Regions from separate parts of the Atlantibacter sp. MEI4A-1023 genome, predicted to be linked through region 1. Evidence: predicted binding sites of a transcription regulator. Region 1 holds the regulator's gene; each other region holds the start of a gene.
The links. The regulator PhoB, encoded in region 1, activates phosphate uptake and scavenging genes when phosphate is short. The targets are predictions, from matches to a motif close to CTGTCATAAAACTGNCNNAT.

Region 1 (4,215 bases):
GCCAGCCCCAGTCCGCTGCCGCCAGTCTGGCGGGAACGGGCTTTATCCACCCGGTAAAAACGCTCGGTAAGACGCGGAATATGCTCCGCTGAAATTCCCGGTCCGTTATCCTGTACCGAAAACTTTGCTCCCTGCGGTGTGCGTTGCCAGGTTACGGTAATCGCCGTGCCTTCCGGAGTATGGTTGACCGCGTTATACACCAGGTTGGATATCGCACTGCGCAGTTGTTCATCATTGCCCAGCACTTTTAAATGACTGTCGACGTCAAATGTAAGCGTATGTCTTTTATGGCTTAAGGTTTGCGCCTCGCGCTCCACCACCCGCAACATCATCGGCACGTCAATTTGCTCATTCAGCACCAGCGCGGGCGCGGCCTCGATTTTCGACAGGGTCAGCAGTTGCTTGACCAGGCCTTCCATCCGGTGGGTTTGCTCGCGCATGGTATGGATGGCTTTCTCGCGCAGCGGGCCTTCGAGCGGTTTATCGTCCATCATCTCCAGATAGCCCTGGAGCACCGTCAGCGGTGTACGCAATTCGTGACTGACGTTAGCGAAGAAATTACGCCGTGCGCCTTCCAACTGGTGCATTTGCGTCACGTCGCGCGCCACCATTAATAGCTGTTCTTCGCTGTAAGGCATAACGCGGAATTCCAGGTGGCGGCCATTATTCAGCACAAGATTCAGCGGGCGGGTAAACTGCCGCCCCTTTAGCCAGTTGGTGAATTCGGGGTAGCGCAGCAGGTTAAGGATGTTTTGACCGTTATCGTCCGGCCAGCGCAGCCCCAGCAGTTGCTGAGCCAGGCCGTTACACCAGAAGATATTGCCCTCTTCGGTGGTGAGGATCACCGCATCCGGCAAGGATTCCGCGCCGCTGCGAAAGCGTTTGATCAGGCTGCCCAGCTCGCGGCGGCGCTTTTTGTTACGCAACTGCATTTGATGAAGGCCGTACAGCAGCGGGTCCCAACTCCCCCGCCCCGGCGGCGGCGTCATACTGCGATCGACCCAAATCCACCAGGAAAGGCGCATTAAATTCCAGAAATGCCAGACCAGCAGGCTGGTGACCGCCAGCAGCAGAAACCACGCCCAGTAACCAAAAATGGCCCCCAAAATCAGGGCCGGGATACAACACAGCACCAGCTCAAGGGCCAGCCTTTTCCATGACAGCCGTTCCAGCACGCGTCACTCTCCGGTTATCGTGATTAAAAACGACTTGAGAAGCGGTAGCCGGTTCCGCGAACCGTTTGCACCATACGATCGTGCCCGCTCAGCTCCAGCGCTTTACGCAGGCGGCGGATATGCACGTCCACGGTTCGGTCTTCTACATATACGTTGGTGCCCCAGACGTGATTAAGCAACTGCTCGCGGCTGTAAACCCGCTCCGGGTGGGTCATAAAGAAGTGTAACAGTTTGAATTCGGTAGGGCCCATATCGAGAGGGTTTTCGCCGGTCATCACGCGGTGGGAGCTGGGGTCGAGGCTCAGCCCCTGCATTTCGATCACCTCCTCCACCGCCATCGGGGAGATGCGGCGCATCACGGCTTTGATCCGCGCCACCAGCTCTTTCGGGGAGAACGGCTTGGTGATGTAATCGTCCGCGCCGGTTTCCAGCCCGCGCACCCGGTCTTCTTCTTCACCGCGCGCGGTCAGCATCATGACCGGGATATCGCGGGTCAGCGCTTCACGTTTGAGATGTTTAATAAACTGAAGCCCGGAACCGCCCGGCAACATCCAGTCCAGCAGGATAAGGTCGGGCCAGGGTTCGTTAAGCTGATTCACCGCGGTGTCATAATCTTCCGCTTCAACCGGCTGGAAGCCATTTTGTTCGAGTACGAAGCACACCATCTCACGGATTGGCGCTTCATCTTCAACGACCAGGATACGTCTCGCCATGATTAGCCCTGTCAAATTAAGTCGAATTTTCTGAATGCGGCGCCATTATGCGTCAGTTTTATGACAGATTTATGAAAAAGATGACGGTCTTATGACCCATCAGTTTGCTGTATAAATCTGGCGTCAGGACAGTGAAGTATAAGGAGGGTTATAATCCCCCTTTCGCTTTTACGCCACAGGGAATGACGATGCGCATCCTCCACACCTCAGACTGGCATCTCGGTCAAAATTTTTATACCAAAAGCCGCGCGGCGGAGCACCAGGCCTTCCTGACGTGGCTGCGCCAGACGGCGGCGGAGCAGCAGGTGGATGCCATTATCGTCGCCGGGGATATCTTTGATACCGGTTCGCCGCCGAGCTACGCCCGTGAACTGTATAACCGCTTCGTGGTGGATCTCCAGCCGACCGGCTGTGAGTTAATCGTCCTGGCGGGCAATCATGATTCGGTTGCGACGCTCAACGAATCCCGCGAACTGCTGGCCTGCCTGAATACCCGGGTGGTCGCCAGCGCGCAGCGTGATCCTGAAGGCCAGGCATTGATTATCAATAAACGGAATGGCGAGCCGGGCGCGGTACTGTGCCCTGTCCCGTTTTTACGCCCGCGCGACATCACTAAAAGCCGCGCCGGCGAATCGGGCAGCGATAAACAACTGCAACTGCTGGACGCCATTACCCGTCATTACCAGGAGTGCTTTGAAGCCGCCTGCCAGCTGCGTGGCGAACGCGCGCTGCCGGTTATCGCAACCGGCCATTTAACCGCGCTGGGCGTCACCAAAACCGATGCGGTGCGCGATATTTACATCGGCACCCTCGACGCGTTCCCCGCCAGCCATTTCCCGGCGGCGGATTACATCGCCCTGGGCCATATTCATCGCGCCCAGACGGTGGCAAAGAGCGAACATATCCGCTATTGCGGCTCGCCGATCCCATTAAGTTTTGATGAAACCGGCAGTGAAAAAGTGGTGAATCTGGTGGAGTTTTCCGGCGCATCGCTGGCGAAAATCACCCCACTGGCAGTACCGGTTACCCAGCCGCTGGCGATGATCAAAGGCACGCTGGCCCAAATCGAGCAGCAGCTTGAGCAGTGGCGCGACGCGCCCGCCGAGCCGAAAACCTGGCTGGATATCGAAATTGTCAGCGATGATTTCCTGCACGATATGCAGCGCCATATCGTTGCCATGACCGAAAATCTGCCGGTGGAAGTGATCTTACTGCGCCGTAACCGCGAGCAGCGAGAACAGGCTATCGCCCGGCTGGAAACCGAAACCCTGAGCGAACTCAGCGTAGAGGAAGTGTTTGAGCGCCGCCTGCAAAGCGAAGCGCTGGAAGAGGATGAAGCCGCCAGGTTGAGGACGCTGTTCGCCCAAACCCTGGAGACGATGCAGCAGGAGGAAAACGCATGAAGATTTTGAGCCTGCGTCTTAAGAACCTCAACTCCCTGAAGGGTGAATGGAAAATCGACTTTACCCAGGAGCCGTTTTCCAGCAATGGACTGTTTGCTATAACCGGGCCAACCGGCGCGGGGAAAACCACCCTGCTTGATGCCGTTTGCCTGGCGCTGTATCACAAGACGCCGCGCCTCAACACCATCTCCCAGTCGCAGAATGATTTGATGACCCGCGACACCGCCGAGTGTCTGGCGGAAGTGGAATTTGAAGTGAAAGGCGTGGCCTATCGCGCGTTCTGGAGCCAGTATCGCGCCCGCTATCTGCCGGACGGCAAACTCCAGCCGCCCCGCGTGGAACTGGCCCGTAGCGCCGACGGGAAAATTCTGGCGGATAAAGTGAATGACAAGCTCGATGCCGTTGCCACATTAACCGGGCTGGATTATGACCGATTTACCCGCTCGATGATGCTCTCGCAGGGGCAGTTTGCCGCATTCCTGAACGCGAAAGCCCAGGAGCGCGCAGAGCTTCTCGAAGAACTGACCGGCACCGAAATTTACGGCGTGATTTCCGCGCGGGTCTTTGAGCAGCATAAGCAGGCGCGTATCGATCTGGAAAAACTGCAATCCCAGGCGCAGGGCGTGATGTTGCTCAATGATGAGCAGCGCCAGCAGCTTGCGGAAAGTTTGCAGGCGCTTACTTCAGAAGAGCACGCGTTGCAGGCGCAGTACCAGCGCAACCAGCAGCATCACCAGTGGTTAAGCCACAAAGCGCAGCACGAACGCCATTGCCAGCAGGCGCAAACCGATCTGGCGCAGGCGCAACAGGCACAACTCGCGGCACAGGCCGATATCGCCAGGCTGGAACAAGCCCTGCCCGCCGAGAAACTGCGCCCGCTGTGGCAGCAGCGCCGCGACCAGCGCCAGACGCTGCAACGGACGC
Region 2 (4,215 bases), 1.2 Mb from region 1:
AGGAAACAAAACTATGTGTGGAATTGTTGGCGCAGTCGCGCAGCGTGATATTGCAGAAATCCTTCTCGAAGGATTACGCCGTCTGGAATACCGTGGTTATGACTCTGCGGGACTTGCGGTTATCAACAGCAGCGGAGAGATGACGCGTTTACGTCGTCTTGGCAAAGTTCAGATGCTGGCGCAAGCCGCACAGGAACAGCCTCTGCATGGCGGTACGGGCATTGCCCATACCCGTTGGGCGACCCACGGCGAACCGTCGGAAATTAACGCACACCCGCATGTGTCCGATCACATTGTGGTGGTTCACAACGGCATCATTGAAAACCATGAACCGCTGCGCGAGCTGTTGCAGGCGCGCGGATACGAATTTGCTTCCCAGACCGATACCGAAGTTATCGCGCATCTGGTGCACTGGGAGCTGGAGCAGGGTGGCACCCTGCGTGATGCGGTTCTGCGCGCTATCCCGCAGCTGCGCGGCGCATACGGCACCGTTATCGTCGACACCCGCAATCCGGATGTGCTGCTGGCCGCGCGTTCTGGTAGCCCGCTGGTTATCGGCCTCGGTATGGGTGAAAACTTTATCGCGTCCGACCAGTTGGCGCTGCTGCCGGTGACCCGTCGCTTTATCTTCCTGGAAGAAGGCGATATCGCGGAAGTGACTCGCCGCAACGTCACCATCTTCGATAACAAAGGCGAAGAAGTTAAACGTCAGGATATCGAATCCAACCTGCAATATGACGCGGGCGACAAAGGCGTTTACCGCCACTACATGCAAAAAGAGATCTACGAGCAGCCGAACGCCATCAAAAACACCCTCACCGGGCGCATTAGCCACGGCGAAGTGGATTTAAGCGAGCTCGGCCCTCAGGCTAACGATCTGCTCTCGCAGGTTGAGCATATCCAGATCGTGGCCTGCGGTACCTCCTATAACTCCGGTATGGTGTCGCGCTACTGGTTCGAAGCGCTGGCGGGCGTCTCCTGCGATGTCGAAATCGCCTCTGAATTCCGCTATCGCAAATCTGCGGTACGCCGTAACAGCCTGATGATTACCCTGTCTCAGTCTGGCGAAACTGCCGATACCCTGGCAGCGCTGCGCCTGTCTAAAGAGCTGGGATATCTGGGCTCGCTGGCGGTGTGCAACGTTCCGGGCTCTTCGCTGGTGCGTGAATCCGATCTGGCGCTGATGACCAAAGCGGGCACCGAAATCGGCGTGGCCTCTACCAAAGCCTTCACCACCCAGCTAACGGTGCTGTTGATGCTGGTGGCGAAGCTAGCCCGCCTGAAAGGCCTGGATGCGTCTATCGAGCACGATATTGTGCACGGCCTTCAGGCGTTGCCGAGCCGTATCGAGCAGATGCTGTCCCAGGACAAGCGCATCGAAGCGCTGGCGGAAGATTTCTCCGACAAGCATCACGCCCTGTTCCTGGGCCGTGGCGATCAGTATCCGATCGCCCTGGAAGGCGCGCTGAAGCTGAAAGAGATCTCTTATATTCACGCGGAAGCCTATGCCGCTGGTGAGCTGAAACACGGCCCGCTGGCGCTGATTGACGCCGATATGCCGGTTATTGTGGTTGCGCCGAACAACGAACTGCTGGAGAAACTGAAATCCAACATCGAAGAAGTGCGTGCCCGTGGCGGCCAGCTTTACGTCTTCGCCGATCGGGATGCCGGTTTCACCAGCAGCGACAACATGCACATCATCGAGATGCCGCATGTGGAAGAGGTGATTGCGCCAATCTTCTATACCGTTCCGTTGCAGTTACTGGCCTACCATGTTGCGCTGATCAAAGGCACCGACGTAGACCAGCCGCGTAACCTCGCGAAATCCGTTACTGTAGAATAATCCCACAAGCCTCACTGTCATGGTGAGGCTTTCTTTTTTGGCTGGTTTTTATCCAAAAAAATCCCCCTTTTTTTATGACAATGCGTCATCCCGAACTACCTTTTATCTTGTCACAAAAATAAAATTTTACGTCAATAGTGCTGTCATAATTGTGATTAACCTTTTGATAAATAAAAAATTTATGGTTGATAATTTCACGAGATTTTCCTTGTCATAAAACTGTCATAATTCGTACATTTAACTGTCACCAAAGTGTCCTATTTTGCTCATCGTAGCCACTAAACAACGAATTACGATCCAGCAGGAGACATTATGAAAGTTATGCGTACCACCGTCGCAACTGTTGTCGCCGCGACCTTATCGATGAGCGCTTTTGCCGTTAATGCTGCGGCGAGCCTGACTGGCGCCGGTGCAACCTTCCCTGCGCCGGTGTATGCCAAATGGGCAGATACCTACCAGAAGTCCACGGGCAGCAAAGTGAACTATCAGGGTATCGGCTCCTCCGGCGGCGTTAAGCAAATCATTGCGAATACCGTTGATTTTGGTGCCTCTGATGCGCCGCTGAGCGACGAAAAACTCCAGCAGGAAGGCCTGTTCCAGTTCCCGACCGTGATTGGCGGTGTGGTACTGGCGGTGAACCTTCAGGGCGTGAAATCCGGCGAACTGGTGCTGGATGGCAAAACCCTGGGCGATATCTACCTGGGCAACATCAAAAAATGGGATGACGAAGCGATTGCTAAACTCAACCCTGGCCTGAAATTGCCGTCTCAGAACATCGCCGTGGTGCGTCGTGCTGACGGTTCCGGTACCTCCTTCGTGTTCACCAGTTACCTGGCGAAAGTAAACGAAGAGTGGAAATCCAAAGTAGGTTCTGGCTCTACTGTAAACTGGCCGACCGGTCTGGGCGGTAAAGGCAACGACGGCATTGCCGCCTTCGTACAGCGTCTGCCGGGCTCTATCGGCTATGTAGAATACGCTTACGCTAAGCAGAACAACCTGGCGTACACCAAACTGGTTTCCGCTGACGGCAAACCGGTCAGCCCGACCGAAGAGAGCTTCTCTAACGCAGCTAAAGGCGTGGACTGGAGCAAATCCTTCGCGCAGGACCTGACGAACCAGAAAGGTGACGAGGCGTGGCCGATTACCTCCACCACCTTCATCCTGCTTCACAAAGAGCAGAAGAAACCGGAACAGGGCGCTGAAGTGTTGAAGTTCTTCGACTGGGCCTTTAAAGATGGTGCGAAACAGGCCAATGACCTGGATTACGCCAGCCTGCCGGACAGCGTGGTTGAGCAGATTCGTGCTGCATGGAAAACCAACGTGAAAGACAGCAGCGGTAAAGCGTTGTACTGATTTGCCCCTGAGTCGGTGGGAAGAAATTTCCAGCCGACTGACAATGGGTAATGGCAATACCCTGAAAACTGGCGATAATGCCGGTTTTCAGGGTTCTGACAAAAGAGTGAATTATGGCTGCCACTAAGCCTGCATTTACCCCTCCGGGGAAAAACGGTGACATGATATTCAGCGCGCTGGTAAAACTGGCTGCGCTGATTGTGCTATTGCTGATGGGCGGCATTATCGTGTCCCTGGTCATCTCCTCATGGCCAAGCATTCAAAAATTCGGCTTCTCATTCCTGTGGACCAAAGAGTGGGATGCGCCGAATGACATCTACGGCGCGTTAGTGCCGATCTACGGAACCCTGGTGACTTCGTTTATCGCCCTGCTGATTGCGGTGCCGGTGAGCTTTGGTATCGCCCTGTTCCTGACCGAGCTGGCCCCAAACTGGCTGAAGCGCCCGCTGGGTATCGCGATTGAGCTGCTGGCGGCTATTCCGAGTATCGTTTACGGCATGTGGGGCCTGTTTATCTTCGCCCCGCTGTTCGCCACTTATTTCCAGGAGCCGGTGGGCAATGTGCTCTCCACTATTCCGTTTGTTGGCGCGCTGTTCTCCGGCCCGGCGTTCGGTATCGGTATCCTGGCCGCAGGCGTCATCCTCGCTATCATGATCATTCCGTACATTGCCGCGGTAATGCGTGATGTGTTCGAACAAACCCCGGTGATGATGAAAGAGTCGGCTTACGGCATCGGCTGCACCACCTGGGAAGTGATCTGGCGCATTGTGCTGCCCTTCACCAAAAACGGCGTGATCGGCGGCGTGATGCTCGGTCTGGGCCGCGCGCTGGGCGAAACCATGGCGGTGACCTTTATCATCGGCAACACCTACCAGCTCGACAGCGCCTCGCTGTATATGCCGGGCAACAGTATTACCTCCGCGCTGGCCAACGAATTCGCCGAAGCGGAATCCGGTCTGCACGTCGCAGCATTGATGGAACTGGGCCTGATCCTGTTCGTGATTACCTTTATTGTGCTG
Region 3 (4,215 bases), 2.0 Mb from region 1:
GATATCAATTCGGCAAATTTGCGTACCCAGCCGGATTACGACTACCAGAACGGCAAAAGCATTCTTAAAGGCTATCGCGCGATCCGTACCGTTGAAGTTACTGTACGCCAGCTCGATAAGCTTAATAACCTGCTCGACGGGGCGTTAAAAGCGGGCCTGAACGAAATTCGTGCAGTCTCCTTAGCCGTAGCGGACCCGGAGCAATACAAAGATAAAGCGCGTAAAGCGGCGATTGATGACGCCACCCACCAGGCGCAACAGCTGGCGGAAGGTTTCAAAGGCAAACTCGGCCCGGTTTACAGCGTGCGTTATCACGTTTCCAACTATCAGCCGAGCCCGGTGGTTCGCATGATGAAAGCAGACGCCGCGCCTGCGGTATCCGCCCAGGAAACCTACGAGCAACCGACCATTCAGTTTGACGATCAAGTCGATGTGGTGTTTGAACTGCAGCCAGGCCAGGGGCAGACCACCACGCAGTCACAACCTGCGACCACTACGCCTTCGCAAACCGCGCAGTAATAACAAAAAACCCGCCACTGGCGGGTTTTTTTATACCTGGCGCAACACTCTGTGTCCGTATTCCAGCAGCGCATCGGTGACGTTGCGCATCATCCGGCTTTCCGGCGCAAAACGGTGCCAGTAGAGCATCCGGCGCTGGAACAGGCCCGGCGTCAGGTCGATCAGCTCACCGCTTGCCAGCTCTTTTTCAATCTGCAGATGCGGGATCATACAGCAGGTGGTGCCCTGACGCGCCAGTTGCACAAAGGCTTCAGACGAGTTGACGATGTGGCAGGGCACGCTGCCCGGCGACAGGTCGAAGTTCTGCTGCAAAAATGCCTGATGCATATCGTCCAGATGATCGAACGCCACGGCAGGAGCTTTCAGCAACGCGGCGCGGGTAACGCCGTTAGGGAAATAGCGTTCCGCAAAGGCTTTCGAGGCCACGAACAGGTAATCCAGCGCGCCCAGTTGATCCACCAGGCAGCTTGGCAGCGGTTGGGGCTGAATACTCACCGCACCGACCACTTCACCGCGACGCAGACGTTCCTGGGTACGGGTTTCATCCTCGACCTGAAGATTAAGGCGAATCGGCGAATCCACCAGCACCGGCGCTAACGCTGGCAGCAGCCACGTCGCCAGACTGTCGGCGTTAACCGCCAGCGATAGCAGCAGCGGCGTAGAGCCGGTTTGCTCATCCCCCAGCCACTCATCTTCCAGCAGCTCCACCTGGCGCAGCAGTGCCAGCAGTTTTTGCCCTTGCTCGGTCGGGCGGGGCGGCACGGTACGCACCAGCAACGGCTGGCCGAACAGAATCTCCAGTTGCTTTATCCGCTGCGACACCGCCGATTGAGTGATGCACAGTTTTTGCGCCGCGCGCTCAAAACCGCGTTCACGAATGACTGCGTCCAGCGCCTGCAATGTTCTGTAGTCCGGGCGTTTCATGTCTCGGGGCTGCTCCTGAATTCCTGATAATCGGTACTATTGGGCACTATGACATAATTTTCCCGGCGTTACCGACAAAAACAGAATCTGGCGGATATTTGCCGCGCCAATAGATGCCCCTTTTCGTCACGCCTTGTTCTATAATGCGCCACAGATTTCATACCACAGGCAAAAGACCATGACGCAGGATGAACTGAAAAAAGCAGTGGGTTGGGCAGCGCTTCAGTATGTGCAGCCCGGCACCATCGTAGGAGTGGGTACAGGATCGACCGCCGCACATTTTATTGATGCGCTTGGCACCATTAAGCATCAAATCGATGGCGCGGTTTCAAGCTCTGATGCTTCCACCGAAAAACTCAAGGCGCTCGGCATCACCGTTTACGACCTCAACGAGGTGGATTCGCTGGGGATCTACGTTGACGGCGCTGACGAGATCAACGGTCATATGCAGATGATCAAAGGCGGTGGCGCGGCGTTAACCCGCGAGAAAATCATAGCCTCGGTGGCGGAGAAATTTATCTGTATCGCGGATGCGTCCAAGCAGGTGGATATCCTTGGCGCGTTCCCGCTGCCGGTGGAAGTGATCCCGATGGCCCGCAGTTGCGTGGCGCGTCAACTGGTTAAGCTGGGCGGCCGTCCGGAGTATCGCCAGGGCGTGTTGACCGATAACGGCAACGTGATCCTTGACGTGCATGGCCTTGAAATTATTGACCCTGTGGCGCTGGAAAACGCAATTAACAGCATTCCAGGCGTGGTCACGGTAGGGCTGTTTGCTAACCGTGGCGCAGACGTCGCACTGATCGGCACCGCCGACGGTGTGAAAACCATCGTGAAATGATCTGAGCGGGGTACGAAAGTGCCCTGTTCCAGAAAAAAATTTCCCCAGGGAAATTTGGTGACATCTGTCACAATTACGACACACTCCTGTCATTCCTTTTGTCTTTATTCTTTGGAGCAATATTTTATTCTGGCTTTTGCAGTTGGATGATATTTCTTCAAAATCGTGACGCAAACGTTCATATTGCCGGGCCGCGAAATTTTGATATGTTGGCAGAAGGGTGACTTATTACCCAGCACAACATCAGCTCAGAATAACAGGGTCGGGAAATGGCAAAAGTATCACTGGAAAAAGACAAGATTAAATTCTTACTGGTGGAAGGTGTTCACCAGAAAGCCATCGATAGCCTGCGCGCAGCAGGGTATACCAATATCGAATATCACAAAGGCGCGCTGGACAGCGAGCAACTGAAAGAGTCCGTCCGTGATGCCCATTTCATCGGCCTGCGATCCCGTACTCATCTGACTGAAGAGATCTTCGCTGCGGCGGAAAAACTGGTGGCGGTAGGCTGTTTCTGCATCGGCACCAACCAGGTTGACTTGCAGGCGGCGGCGCGTCGTGGCGTGCCGGTGTTTAACGCGCCATTCTCTAATACCCGTTCGGTTGCCGAACTGGTGATCGGCGAACTGCTGCTGCTGCTGCGCGGCATACCTGAAGCAAACGCCAAAGCGCACCGCGGTATCTGGAACAAACAGGCGGCGGGCTCTTTTGAAGCGCGTGGTAAAAAACTGGGGATCATCGGCTACGGCCATATCGGCACCCAACTGGGCATTCTGGCGGAATCGCTGGGTATGCACGTTTACTTCTACGATATCGAAAGCAAACTGCCGCTGGGCAACGCCACGCAGGTACAATTTCTCTCTGAACTTCTTAACATGAGCGACGTGGTTAGCCTGCATGTGCCGGAAAACGCCTCCACCAAAGATATGATTGGCGCGGAACAGCTGGCGCTGATGAAGCCGGGCTCGCTGCTGATCAACGCCGCGCGCGGCACCGTGGTAGATATCCCGGCGCTGTGCGATGCGCTGTCACGCAAACATCTGGCGGGTGCGGCAATCGACGTATTCCCGACCGAACCGGCCACCAACAGCGATCCGTTTAACTCACCGCTGTGCGAATTCGATAACGTGATCCTGACGCCGCACGTGGGCGGCTCCACCCAGGAAGCGCAGGAAAACATCGGCCTGGAAGTGGCAGGTAAACTGGCGAAGTACTCTGATAACGGCTCGACCCTGTCAGCCGTGAACTTCCCGGAAGTGTCGCTGCCGTTGCACGAAGGGCGCGTCAGCCGTCTGCTGCACATTCACGAAAACCGTCCGGGCATTCTGACCGCTATCAACCAGATCTTCGCCGAGCAGGGCGTGAACATCGCGGCCCAGTATTTGCAAACCACGTCGCAAATGGGTTATGTGGTGATTGATATCGATGCGGAAGAAGATGTTGCGTTTAATGCGCTACAGGCGATGAAAGCGATCCCGGGCACCATCCGCGCGCGTCTGCTTTACTGATTTTTCTGAATCGAAAAAACCCACTTCGGTGGGTTTTTTTATTGCCATTGCCAGGTAGCGGTCGGCGTGATCACGGCGGGCAGTGGAATATCCCACTCTTCAACCGGCAGGGATTCTACCTGTTGGCAATCATGGGCATAGCCAACCGGGAAAAGGCCGTGTTGACGCCAGTTTTGTAGCGTGCGGTCATAAAAGCCGCCACCCATGCCGAGGCGCTGACCAGCGGAATCAAACGCTACCAGCGGGGTAACCAGCACATCGAGTTGGTGGAGCGGTAAAACGTGGCGCACATCCAGCACTGGCTCATGAATTTTAAACTGATTGAGCACCAGATCGCTGTCAGGAAAGTAGCGCAGAAACAGCAGATTCCCCGGACTAAACGGATGCAGTACCGGCAGATAGACTTTTTTACCCGCGCGCCATAGC
Region 4 (4,215 bases), 410 kb from region 1:
ATAATCAAGCACCTCGTCCCCGGTCTGCTGGAGCAGCCAGATCAAATCCGGCGCTTCCAGCGGGTCGATTTGCATGACTTTGAGATCGTAAATATGGCGTGACTCTAGCACATATTGCTGCCCGGTGTAGGGGTTCTCGTTTTGGCCTAAATAGTCGACCAGCAGTTCGAAGGGGCGCACCGCCGGGTTAACCACCACCGCTGGCAGCATAAAGCATTGGGAGAGCCAGGTGGCGTAATACCCGCCGAGAGACGAGCCCACCACCGCCAGTTCTTCGCCGCCGTGCTCCAGCACCAGCGACTCCAGCAGTTCCGCCGCATCGGAGGGAAACGGCGGCAGTTGCGGCACGATCATCTTAATCGCCGGGTGGTGGTGTTCAAGCCAGGCTTTAAACAGGGTTGCTTTCGCAGAGCGTGGCGAACTGTTGAACCCGTGCAGGTAGAGAAGCGTGGACATCAGTAGCCTTCAGACGCGGTATCAGGATTGAACTGCGTCCCCTCAAGGCGTTCGACCTGGGTGGTCAGCGTACCGTCGGCATGCAGCTCCAGCCAGCGCCAACCGGGGGCGATGGTATCAAGGGTAAAATTTGCGCAATGGGGTTTGAACTGGACACAGGTCGACGGCGTCGCCAGCAGACGGCGGCCATTCCAGTCGAGATCCTGTTCCTGGTGGATATGCCCGCACAGCAGGTGACGCACATTCGGAAAACGGCTTAACACCGCGTCCAGCTCACCCGCGTTACGCAAGCTGTGTTGATCCAGCCAACTGCATCCTGCCGGTAACGGATGGTGATGAAGCAGTAACAAGGTGAACCGCTCGGCGTTTTCCTCCAGCTTCGTTTCCAGCCAATCCAGTTGATATTCGCTTAATTCACCGTGAGGAACGCCGAACACCTGGCTGTCCAGCAGCAGGATCTGCCAGTTGTCGCCGCACAGCACCTGCTTCGCCGGGGAGATGCCCGCATCCTGAAGCGCGCTGAACATGGCGGGCTGGAAATCATGGTTGCCCGGCAGCCAGACGCAGGGCGCAGAGAAGACGGCGATACCCTGCGCGAAGTGCTGATAAGCCTCCGGCGTATGGTCCTGCGCTAAATCGCCGGTCGCGACGATCAGGTCGCACGGGCGCTGCTGTGCCGTGATAGCCTCCAGCACAGCCTGATAACTACTCCAGGTATTGACGCCCAACAGCGTTTCGCTTTTTTGCGCGAACAGGTGGGTATCGGTAATTTGTAAAATCCTGACGCTCGCCCCATCCGCAACAGGAAGATTCAACAAACGTTCCAAAGGGTGTCCTTAGGTTTCACGACGCTAACAAACCGGAACCGCCATCGCTCCATGCGCCAGGCAGTAGCGCAACCAATCAGCAAGAAACTGGTTAATCTGATGCTTTTCATCGCGTTGATGCAACTTTTTATTCGGGTAATCATAACGTGCTTTGAAGCGAAAGATCTGCTGGCTTGAACACACTTCCGCCACCATCGCGTCATGATAGAGCCGCACCGACATTGACGGCAGGCTCCAGTAACTAATAGCGGGCACGGTCTGTTTGATTTCCACGAGCGTAGTGTAGCGGGTGGATTCGAGAATCGTTAATCGGTATTGCGCGCTGCCGACTTGATAGCTCACTGTTTCGCCCACTGCATCCGTTCGCGGCAGTAAGCGGCGCAAAATTGCAAAATTGGTTTCGCAAAGGCGCATCATTTCTGGAAAGTCGGGGGTATAGCGCTTCATATTCAGGTGTTCCACTCTTGACGTATTTCTTGATAGTGCAGTTGCAGCCAGAGCAGTGCGATGACTGAGGCTGCGTTATCGATTTTCCCCTCTTTTACCCACTGGTATGCCTGTTCCCGGCTTACCACATGAACACGAATATCTTCGTTTTCTTCCACCAGGCCGTGTATACCTTCGGCCTGCGTGGCATCCACTTCACCCACCAGAATCGATAACCGCTCGCTGGTGCCGCCAGGGCTTGCGAGATAGTTCAATACTGGCTTCGTGCGTCCCACTACCAATCCTGCTTCTTCCATGGCTTCGCGACGCGCCACTTCCTCCACGCTTTCGCCAGGTTCAATCATCCCGGCGACCAGCTCCAGCAACCACGGGGTGTCGCTGGTGTCATACGCGGCGATACGGATCTGCTCGATCAGCACCACTTCATCACGCACAGGGTCAAAGGGTAGCAGGACTGAAGCATGACCGCGCTCAAAAATTTCACGCCGCACTTCGCCGCTCATTTCACCATTAAAAAGGCGGTGTCGAAAACGATACAGATCTAACGAAAAAAAGCCGCGGTACAGTTTTTCCCGTGCAATAATTTCTACATCGTTTTTTGTGAAAGTCACTGCACGATCGTCTGGTTTACTCATGATCAAAGCCTGTTATAAATGAGGGTGGTGGTGAACGTATTCAACTCAGTTTACCTGTCGTTATAACGCCAATATGGTAGATTGATGAAATTTAATGGCATAAGGCACAGAAGGCCAATCTTCACATATCGCGGATTCTGCTAAAATCGGCGACAATTTTCGACTTCTGTCAGCGCTAATAAACAAATTCTGCTTCACAACAAGGAATGCAAATGAAGAAACTGCTCCCCATTCTTATCGGCCTGAGCCTTACCGGATTCAGCGCCATGAGCCAGGCAGAAAACCTGTTACAGGTTTATCAGCAAGCACGTTTGAGCAACCCGGACCTGCGTAGATCCGCCGCCGATCGTGATGCCGCATTCGAAAAAATCAACGAAGCTCGCAGTCCTTTATTACCGCAGCTCGGCCTTGGCGCAGACTACTCTTACAGTAATGGTTACCGCGATGCGAATGGCGTTAACTCCAACACCACCAGCGCATCGCTGTCGTTGACCCAGACTATTTTCGATATGTCGAAATGGCGTCAGTTAACGCTTCAGGAAAAAAGCGCCGGGATTCAGGACGTCACTTTCCAGACCGATCAGCAAACCCTGATCCTGAACACCGCGACCGCGTATTTTAACGTGCTGAGCGCGATCGATGCGCTCTCCTTTACCGAAGCGCAGAAACAGGCGATTTATCGCCAGTTAGACCAGACCACCCAGCGTTTTAACGTGGGCCTGGTGGCGATCACCGACGTGCAGAACGCCCGTTCCCAATACGATAACGTGCTGGCGAACGAAGTCACCGCCCGCAACAATCTGGATAACGCGCTGGAACAGCTGCGCCAGGTGACCGGCAACTATTACCCGCAGTTGGCTTCGCTGAACGTGGACGCGTTCAAAACCGCGAAACCGGATTCAGTCAACAATCTGTTGAAAGAAGCGGAAAATCGCAACCTGGCGCTGTTGCAGGCGCGTCTGAGCCAGGATTTGGCGCGCGAGCAGATTCGCCTGGCGGAAACCGGCCATATGCCGACAGTGGGTTTGACCGCATCGACCGGCATTTCTGACAGCTCTTACAGCGGCTCCGCGACCAATACCGCCCAGTATAACGACAGTAACGTCGGTCAGAACAAAGTCGGCATTAACTTCTCCCTACCGATTTACAGCGGCGGCGCGGTGACGTCCCAGGTTAAACAAGCGCAGTACAACTTTGTGGGTGCCAGCGAGCAGCTTGAAAGCGCACACCGCAACGTGGTGCAAACCGTGCGTTCGTCTTTCAATAACATCAATGCCTCTATCAGCAGCATCAACGCTTATAAACAGGCGGTGGTTTCTGCCCAGAGTTCATTAGATGCGACAGAAGCCGGTTACGAAGTGGGTACCCGTACCATCGTCGATGTGCTGGATGCCACCACTACGCTGTACAACGCGAAGCAGCAGCTCTCCAGTGCCCGTTACAACTACCTGATTAACCAGCTGAATATTAAATCCGCGCTGGGAACGTTGAACGAGCAGGATCTGCAGATCCTCAACAGCAACCTGGGCAAACCGGTTTCTACCACGCCTGAAATCGTGGCACCGGAAAACTCCCGGCAGGATGCCGCTGCGGATGGCTACGCCACCACCAGCGCACAGACCCAGCCAGCCGCTCAGCCAGCGAGCGCGGTGCAACCCGCCTCCGCAACGCAGAGCAACGGTAAAAATCCGTTCCGCAATTAAGCCTGCGACGGGGGGTGTGAATCACCCCCCGAAACTTCGTAAGGCAACGTAAAGATCCGCGCCCGGCGCGCCCGCCGCTTTAATTTCGACCGTTCATCCTCTATCCTTTGAAGTTAATTCTTTGCATTATCACTGGGTTCAGGAAGA

Region 2: a site for PhoB is predicted at 2,052-2,071, ahead of pstS (phosphate ABC transporter substrate-binding protein PstS). Genes of this name have one in related genera too.
Region 3: a site for PhoB is predicted at 2,346-2,365, ahead of serA (phosphoglycerate dehydrogenase). Genes of this name have one in related genera too.
Region 4: a site for PhoB is predicted at 2,437-2,456, ahead of nudF (ADP-ribose diphosphatase). Genes of this name have one in related genera too.

The regions. Positions count from the first base shown of each region.
Region 1 is NZ_CM149568.1:3,502,392-3,506,606, forward strand. It holds gene phoR (phosphate regulon sensor histidine kinase PhoR) at 1-1,175, opposite strand, end outside; gene phoB (phosphate response regulator transcription factor PhoB) at 1,199-1,888, opposite strand; gene sbcD (exonuclease subunit SbcD) at 2,077-3,291, shown strand; gene sbcC (exonuclease subunit SbcC) at 3,288-4,215, shown strand, end outside.
Region 2 is NZ_CM149568.1:4,712,279-4,716,493, forward strand. It holds gene glmS (glutamine--fructose-6-phosphate transaminase (isomerizing)) at 14-1,843, shown strand; gene pstS (phosphate ABC transporter substrate-binding protein PstS) at 2,156-3,196, shown strand; gene pstC (phosphate ABC transporter permease PstC) at 3,310-4,215, shown strand, end outside.
Region 3 is NZ_CM149568.1:773,737-777,951, forward strand. It holds gene ACVV26_RS03725 (oxidative stress defense protein) at 1-519, shown strand, start outside; gene argP (DNA-binding transcriptional regulator ArgP) at 550-1,443, opposite strand; gene rpiA (ribose-5-phosphate isomerase RpiA) at 1,622-2,281, shown strand; gene serA (phosphoglycerate dehydrogenase) at 2,551-3,789, shown strand; gene ACVV26_RS03745 (5-formyltetrahydrofolate cyclo-ligase) at 3,828-4,215, opposite strand, start outside.
Region 4 is NZ_CM149568.1:3,913,755-3,917,969, forward strand. It holds gene yqiA (esterase YqiA) at 1-456, opposite strand, end outside; gene cpdA (3',5'-cyclic-AMP phosphodiesterase) at 456-1,283, opposite strand; gene ACVV26_RS18545 (DUF1249 family protein) at 1,308-1,730, opposite strand; gene nudF (ADP-ribose diphosphatase) at 1,733-2,365, opposite strand; gene tolC (outer membrane channel protein TolC) at 2,578-4,068, shown strand.